DNA from 2 places in the Anoxybacillus sp. FSL W8-1294 genome. Region 2 is predicted to be linked to the other one. Evidence: riboswitches for the same ligand, from Rfam matches in the RefSeq annotation. Region 2 holds a riboswitch; the other holds the start of a gene.
The links. A riboswitch is a leader RNA that binds a small molecule or an ion and turns the genes downstream of it on or off. The one in region 2 is predicted to bind thiamine pyrophosphate.
Positions count from the first base shown of each region.

Region 1: it holds a riboswitch for thiamine pyrophosphate, as region 2 does, so the genes downstream of both, thiC (phosphomethylpyrimidine synthase ThiC) here and tenA (thiaminase II) in region 2, are expected to answer to the same signal.

Region 1 covers NZ_CP150179.1:1,639,880-1,644,314, forward strand. Annotated here, with positions in the region: gene NSQ23_RS08750 (LysR family transcriptional regulator) at 1-738, shown strand, start outside; gene NSQ23_RS08755 (small acid-soluble spore protein H) at 777-956, opposite strand; TPP riboswitch at 1,506-1,620, shown strand; gene thiC (phosphomethylpyrimidine synthase ThiC) at 1,725-3,413, shown strand; gene NSQ23_RS08765 (potassium/proton antiporter) at 3,522-4,435, shown strand, end outside.
Region 2 covers NZ_CP150179.1:2,330,248-2,334,682, forward strand. Annotated here, with positions in the region: gene NSQ23_RS12415 (energy-coupling factor transporter transmembrane component T) at 1-83, opposite strand, end outside; gene NSQ23_RS12420 (ABC transporter ATP-binding protein) at 80-1,531, opposite strand; gene NSQ23_RS12425 (ECF transporter S component) at 1,535-2,125, opposite strand; gene tenA (thiaminase II) at 2,100-2,795, opposite strand; TPP riboswitch at 2,883-2,990, opposite strand; gene NSQ23_RS12435 (class I SAM-dependent rRNA methyltransferase) at 3,124-4,308, shown strand; gene NSQ23_RS12440 (alpha-glucosidase) at 4,351-4,435, opposite strand, start outside.

The sequences.
Region 1 (4,435 bases), 690 kb from region 2:
CGTTCGCCAAAAAAACTACAAGTGACAGCGACTGGCGAATTACTTTACGATCGAGCTAAAAAAATGATTGCCTTGTACGAACAAACAAAACAAGATATTTTAGAATACCACGATTGTGTGAAAGGAACGTTGAAAATCGGGGCTAGTTTTACGATCGGGGAATATGTGCTTCCTTCTTTTTTACTTTCTTTACAAGACGATTATCCAGAACTACACTTCGAAGTGATGATTGGCAACACGAAGGAGATCGTCGAGCTTGTCCGTTCATATGAAACCGATATTGGCTTAATTGAAGGGCAAACGAACGAAAAAGAATTGGCTGTTTATCCATTCATGCAAGATGAGCTTGTCATCGTGGCTTCAAACGATCACCCGCTCGTTCACAAACAAGAAGTATGTATAAGCGATCTACAAAATCAAATATGGATTACGCGCGAATTAGGCTCTGGCACACGTGAATACTTTAACCATTTTATTCGTTCAAATGGATTAAAAATTAAATCGCTCATGATCATCAGCAGCAATCAAGGAATTAAAGAAACGTTAATGCGCGGAAACGGGTTAGCCTTTCTTTCACGCCATGTGATTGAGCGTGAATTAAAACAAGGTCACTTATCGATCGTCTGTTTAAAGCACCCCCCTTTTTACCGAACGTTTTCTTATCTTTATGCACCGACAATGAAAAGCAAAAAAATTGTTCATTTATTTATTGATTTTCTCGAACGAAAAAAGATGTAACGAGCACGGCTATCCTGCTCTGTTACACCCTTTTCGTCTTAATGCTCTGCTAGCTGTGACACTGGAACACGCTGTTGATTTTCAGGGTTGTCTAAAAAATGGATTGTTGCCGTTTCCGTTTGCGCATCGACATGTTCGATATATACCGATTTTCCATTATACGTTACATTTTTCATATCGGGCGATTGGGCAATTTGTTGCGCACGTGTTACGTTCATCCTATTTCGCGCAGGAGACTCCCACTTCAACGACCAAAGGGAGTAAGTGGGAGAGGAATGCGCGTTCCCCCTTTCTTTTGTGTATGATATAATAAAGGCGTGGAGAAAACCGTTCAATAAAGGCACTCCAATAACTGCTACTCGATGTATGGAGTTGGTTACAGGAAACGTTGTAACCGTAAAACATCGAGCGTGGGTCCGTCTGTTGTGTGTGGAAGCCAAGTACTGCCAACAGACACACCGAGAGAATCGGTAACGATGCAGGCATGACCTGCGTCGTTGGGTAGTCGTCAACCTGCCCCTGATGCAACCCCAAGTCAAGGAAGGAGGAAGAAGTCCGTTTGCACTTCTGGGGAGTTGCAAGCCCCCGCTTCAAGCGTTAGCTAAGTGGGGGTAGTTGATGCTTCTATCACTGCACTTCTAACATACGAACTCCATCCCGAAATCATCGGTTCGTACGTCCACTATGCCTCCATTTTAACAAGTTTTTCATTTATAACTTTACAACATTTTTATCATATGTTAGACTATTTTTAAAATTCATAATTTATCATCTACTAGGGGAGTCCAATAGCTTGGACTGAGAGAAGAACGCGCAAAAGTTCTTTGACCCTTTGAACCTGATCTGGGTGATGCCAGCGTAGGGAAGTAGATGGCGCGAGTGTTCTTTACTTGTGCTATTTGCGGACAAAATCAGGTTCTCGTTATGGAGCCTGATTTTTTTACGTATTGGCGTTGCAACTAAAAAATGAAAAGGAGCGATTAAAAATGAAAGACTTATTTTCATCAATGCCATTTCCCTCGAGTAAAAAAGTGTATGTGCCCGGAACGCGTGAAGATGTTCGTGTGCCAATGCGAGAAATTCAACTGTCGCCAACCAAGACAGGTACAACGATGCTAGAAAATGAGCCTATTCGAGTCTATGACACGAGTGGACCATACACCGACCCACTTTTCGCGCCGAATATTGATAAAGGATTGCCAAAATTAAGAGAAAAATGGATAACGGAGCGTGGCGATGTAGAAGAATATAACCCTTCATTAGTGAGAACAAACATTCCTTTTTCACCTAGACGTTTTCGTGCGAAAAAAGGGAAAGTTGTGACCCAAATGCATTATGCAAAACGAGGGATCATTACACCTGAAATGGAGTTTGTCGCAATTCGTGAACAAATGGATCCCGAATTTGTTCGTCAAGAAGTTGCAGCAGGAAGAGCAATTATCCCAGCTAATATTAACCACCCTGAAAGTGAACCAATGATTATAGGAAGTAAATTCCATGTGAAAATTAACGCAAATATCGGAAATTCAGCTGTCACATCTTCCTTAGAAGAAGAAGTTGAAAAAATGCTTTGGGCTGTTCGTTGGGGTGCCGATACAGTCATGGACTTATCGACAGGAAAGCATATACATGAGACAAGAGAATATATTATTCGAAACTCCCCTGTGCCGATTGGAACTGTACCTATTTACCAGGCGTTAGAGAAAGTGAACGGCATTGTCGAAAACTTATCATGGGACATTTATCGAGAAACATTAATTGAACAAGCCGAGCAAGGCGTAGACTATTTTACTATTCATGCAGGTGTCTTACTTCGCTATATCCCACTAACAGTCAACCGAACAACTGGTATTGTCTCTCGGGGTGGTTCAATTATGGCACAATGGTGTTTAGCACACCATGAGGAAAACTTTTTATACACCCACTTCGAAGAAATTTGCGAAATTTTAAAAACTTACGATATTGCTATTTCACTTGGGGATGGATTACGTCCAGGCTCAATTGCAGATGCAAACGATGAGGCGCAATTCGCCGAGTTACAAACACTTGGAGAGTTGACAAAAATCGCTTGGGAACATGATGTCCAAGTGATGATCGAAGGTCCAGGGCATATTCCAATGCATAAAATTAAAGAAAATGTCGATAAACAAATTGAAATTTGTCATGGGGCACCTTTTTATACGCTAGGTCCTATCACTACCGACATTGCACCAGGTTACGACCATATCACCTCAGCTATCGGTGCAGCGCTTATCGGCTGGCACGGTACGGCCATGCTTTGCTATGTGACACCAAAAGAACATCTTGGCCTACCGAATAAAGAAGACGTCCGCCAAGGAGTCATCGCCTACAAAATTGCTGCCCACGCTGCTGACTTAGCAAAAGGACACCCTGGCGCACAAACGCGTGATGATGCATTATCAAAGGCGAGATTTGAGTTCCGTTGGCAAGATCAATTCAACTTGTCACTAGATCCTGAGCGCGCACGTGAATATCACGATGAAACGCTACCGGCCGAAGGAGCAAAGCTTGCTCATTTTTGTTCGATGTGCGGTCCGAAATTTTGTTCAATGAATATTTCTCATGAATTACAAAAAACACTACAAAGCGAAGGAATGAAAGAAAAGGCAAAACAATTTGTTGAATATACAAACATCATGCAAGCTGAGAGATAGCGCTCAGCTTGCACTTTTTTACAAAAAATGTTATTTAAGTCATATTCGTTGACATTCCGCTTACTATAAAATTTAGGTCGTAACTTTAAGTAGAAAGTATGGAAAGGGGTGACTTGCTTGCTCACAGATTTCATCATTTTTCTGTTAGGATTACTTCTAATCATCGGTGTATTAACAACGAAGTTTTCTTCTTGGCTAGGCGTGCCATCACTTGTATTTTACATACTCGTCGGAATGATTTTATCCAAATTTATATATTATGATAACGCTTTTCTCACCCAGATTGTTGGCATTTTTGCGTTAATCATTATTTTGTTTGAAGGTGGGATGAACACAAAGTGGAATACATTAAAAAAAGTTTTAGTTCCCGCTTCCTCCCTTGCAACGTTTGGAGTGCTAATTACTGCCATTTGCGTAGGCATATTTGCCAAATACATTTTACACGTCTCATGGGCCGAGGGATTTCTATTAGGCGCTATCGTTTCTTCGACTGACGCTGCAGCAATATTTGCTACGCTAGGAAGCGTCAATGTAAAACGCCGTCTCTCAGCAACACTAGAAGCTGAGTCGGGGATGAACGATCCGATGGCCGTTATTTTAACCCTCTCCTTGATTACATTTATCCAACAGCCAGAACTAACTATTTCCCACACCTTTCTCAGCTTTATTTGGCAGATCGTTATCGGTATTCTTGTTGGGCTTGGATTAGGAAAATTAACTGTGTGGTGTTTGAATAAAATAAATCTTGATTCCTCGGGATTATACCCCACTCTATCTTTATCATTTGCGATACTCTCTTATAGTATAGCAGCCTTGCTAAAAGGTAGTGGGTTTCTTTCGGTATATATTATGGGCGTTTTTGTCGGCAATGCACAAATCGTTTATCGCCATTCTATTTTTCGTTTTAACGAAGGGCTAGCATGGATGATGCAAATATTTATGTTCATTTTACTCGGACTACTCGTTTTTCCAAATGAACTAGTAAAAGTAGCATGGGAAGGTGTCGCCCTAGCTATCCTACT
Region 2 (4,435 bases):
AACATCGGCAAAAAGAAAAGCAATTTCGCTGTCGGATTCGTTTGATGCAACCATGTTTCGCGATGGTCAATGCTCCATCTCATCCTATTTCACCTCGTACAAGCATCCGCGGTGCAATCATTTCATCAGCGACAAACTTTCCGCTTTCAATGATCCATCGTCTTGTCGCGAATTCAGACACGATACGTTCATCGTGCGTCACCATGACAATTGCCTTTCCTTGTTGCCGGTATGCTTCAAGCCATTCGAGCAGCGCAAACGTATTTTTTGCATCTTGTCCGAACGTCGGTTCATCAAGAAGCAATAGGCGATGTTGCTCCGTCACCGACGCAGCAACACTTAGTCGCCGCTTTTGCCCCATCGACAATTGATACGGGTGCAAATGACGCTGCGCGCTCAAATGAAACCGTTTAAGCAATCGTTCGACTTCCTCGGCTACTTCATGTTCTGGACGTTTTTCAAGACGGAAAGAGTACGCTAACTCATCATCTACACGATTTGTAACAAATTGAAACTCGGGGTTTTGGAACACAAAAGCAATGTTGTCATATAACAATTCTTCATGTTTGACAAGCTCTCCTTGCCAATACATATCACCTTCTGTTCGAATAAGTTTCATTAAGCTTTGCAACAACGTACTTTTCCCTGCACCGTTTTCCCCTGTAACCGCAATCCATTCACCCGCATGAATCACTAACTCGTCGACCGCTATTTTTTCTTCTTTTTGTCGAAAGCCGCGAAGCGACTGTACATGTAAAAGAACATCCCCATGTGCATACGGTTGTTGCGCTGTTTTTGGCTTTTTATACGTTTCCCACACGTCTGGATGCCAAATCCCTTGTTCTGTAATAAACGAACGATACGTTGAAAAAATTTCATTCGTTCCGCCGTCAGCGATGATCTCACCATGTTCGTTAAATAAAATGATGCGCTCGACAAAGTCGAGAATGTGATCAATTTTATGTTCAACAATGACAACGGTTCGATCCTCCACCACTTCTTTTAACGTTTCCCACACAGCTTTTGTTCCTTCTTCATCAAGAAGTGCTGTCGGTTCGTCTAAACATAACACATCAGGTTCAAGCGCTAAAACTGACGCAATCGCTAACCGCTGTTTCATTCCTCCAGATAATGTTTGAATCGGTACATGAACGTGCGGGAGACGGAGGCGCACAAGACGAAGCATGCGCGCGATTTTTTCTTCCATCTCTGCACGTGGCACACCGAGATTTTCGAGAACAAAAGCCATTTCTTCATCAACATACGGCATACAAAACTGGGCATCGGGATCTTGAAACACATAGCCTACACGATTTGGAATGTGCAGTTTACTCGCTTTCATCGGCACATCGATCGAGCGCGGAATAATGCCCGCCATCACTTGCAAAAGCGTGGATTTTCCGCATCCCGATGGGCCTAAAAGCAACACTTTTTCTCCTTTTTTAATCGAAAGCGATACATCGGTAAATAACCGCTTTTCTGCCCCCGGAAATTTTAAGCGCAATTGTTCGATATGGATCAATGATGTCACATCCTATTTATCAAGTGAGTCGTAATCTTCTTTTGTCGTCGGACGCAACAATTGCGTCACACCTGTCGCTTCGAGCGCTTTCACAAGCGAATAAGCAAATACACCAGCAATGATGATCGCTCCAATGAAACGCGCACCGATAAATAACGTTAAATTCCACCATGCTAATTGGTCGATATATCCTTTGTAAAAATCAAGCACTAATGAAGCGATCGTTGAACCAACCGCTGCAAGCGACACAACCGCCACATCAAAACGTTTATAGCGGAAAGCAGCGAAAACAAGCTCGGCGAGTAACCCTTGCACAAAGCCGTAAAATAGCACCTCAAGCCCCCATTCAGAACCAGCTAAAAACTCTCCTGATGCCGCAGCCACCTCCGCAAGTAGCGCCACTCCTGGTTTACGAATTAATAAATAGGCAACAGTTGCCGCAATAAACCACATGCCATAAATGAGTTGATCAAGATGAAGTCCAAGCGGTTTTACCGCATAGTAAAGCGGTCCCCACACTTTATACACAATCCCAAACACAATCGCCACCACAACGGTCGTTAATACGTCTGTTAATTTAAGCCCTTTCGTTTGCATAAACATCCTCCTCTTCAATTGGCCAACGTTCTAATTTGTACGCCATGTCCCAAAATAAATATTCATATTGACTGCTGATCACAAAGTGTTGCTTCATCCGCTCTAACTCTTTTTCGCTAGCTGTTTTTGCGATGTCGTTTAAACGCGCAATTTGTTGTTCGACAAGCTGTTTGAACCAGTCAGAGCCGTACGCTTCAATCCATTGTGCATAAATTGGATGATTCGGCTTACAATGTTTTAACCGCTCACCAATTTCGTAATACAACCAATAGCACGGTAAAATGGCAGCTAATACATCGCCAAAACGTCCTGCAAACGACGCGCGATACATGTGGGACGTGTACGCATACGCAGTTGGAGCAGGAACAAACGACGCCTTTTCTTCTTCTGTAATACCGAGCTCTTTCATAAACGTTTCATGTAAACGAAGCTCAGCTTCATACGTACTTTGCGCATGATGCGCCATGCTTGCGGTCGTTTGTAAATCATCAGCCATCGCCCCGCCAAGCGCTTGCACTTTTGCAAAGTGTGTCAAATAATATGAATCTTGTAATACATAATAGCGAAAACAACGTAAATCAAGTGTTCCTTCCCCGATCTCCTTCACGAACGGATGATGAAAGCTCGCTTCCCAAATCGGATCGACAGCCTTGCGCAACTGCTCTGAAAACAACATAACCTCTCCCCCTTAAGAAAAATAAAAAACCACTTTCTTTGCGCAAAGAAAGTGGTTGTAAACGATGGAAATTAATAAAAGACACACTTCGCACCGTTTCCACTTCCCTACGCTGGTATGATCCAGATCAGGTTCTAAGGGTCTCAAAGGCACACTTTGATCTCAGCCTATCTAAAGGCCCCCCTAGTGGAATACATTTGCATCATTCACTTTGTCACTAATATTAGCATATTTCACACAATTGTCAAATATTTTTTATCCATCATTTGCGCGCATCGTGTTCTTCCTGTATGCTAAAGTAGCGAATATATAGTCAGGAGTGGGATGTATGGCAAATGTATTTTTAAAACGAAAAAGAAAAAAGCGGCTCGAGCTTGGACATCCGTGGGTGTTTCAAAGCGAAGTCGATTATATTGAAGGAGATTTTGAACCGGGGGATTTCGTCAACGTATATAACCATCAACGTCACTTTTTAGCGAAAGGATACATTAATCCAAAATCACAAATGATCGTGCGCGTGTTAACGCAAAATCCAAACGACGAATTAAACGCGCAATTTTTTATGAACCGTATTCGTCAAGCATGGGCGTATCGCGAACGGATGATTCCGGGCGTTCGTTCATGTCGCGCCGTTTATGGAGAAGCCGATTTTTTACCTGGGCTCATCGTTGATAAGTACGAAGATGTGCTCGTTGTGCAAATTTTATCGCTCGGCATGGAAAAAAGAAAAGAATGGATTTTACAAGCGCTTCTTGACGTTTTTCAACCGAAAGCGATTTATTTGCGCAACGACGTTCACGTGCGCGAATTAGAAGGATTAAAACAAGAAAAAGGATTTTGGTACGGCACGTGCGATACGAACGTACAAATTGAAGAAAACGGCGTGAAATACATTGTCGATATCGAAAACGGACAAAAAACAGGATTTTTCTTCGATCAACGTCAAAATCGTGCTGCCATCAAGCCGCTGATTACAAGCGAATCAACCGTGCTCGATTGTTTTACGCATACAGGTTCATTTATGTTAAACGCCTGCTTATACGGAGCAAAACATGTGACCGCTGTCGATATTTCTGAACATGCGATTGAAACAGCAAAGCGAAACGCAGAGTTAAACGGATTTACAAATGTGGATTTCGTCGTTGCGAACGCGTTTGACTACTTACGCGAATGCGTACAACAGGGGAAAAAATGGGATGTCGTCATTATTGACCCACCAGCGTTTGCAAAATCCGCTCATGCGGTGCCAAAGGCGCTTGCTGGCTATAAAGATATTAATTTAAACGGCTTAAAGTTAGTGAAAGACGGCGGCTTTTTCGTGACAGCAAGTTGTTCGTATCATGTGCACCCCGACATGTTTCAAGCGATGGTTACGGAAGCAGCGTTTGATGCGAAGAAAATTTTACGTCAAATTCATTGGAGCGGTGCAGGATATGACCATCCAAAACTACTTGCCGCCGATGAAGGCGATTATTTGAAATTTGCCATTTACGAAGTGCATTCACGCAAATAAACGTGAAAATCCCCTTTTCCATGTCGGAAAAGGGGATTTTCATTATTTCACCAAATATACACGCGCTTCATACGGACGCAATGTAAAGCGTGTCGCATGTTTATGCGGTTTTACATCGTAGTTTGTT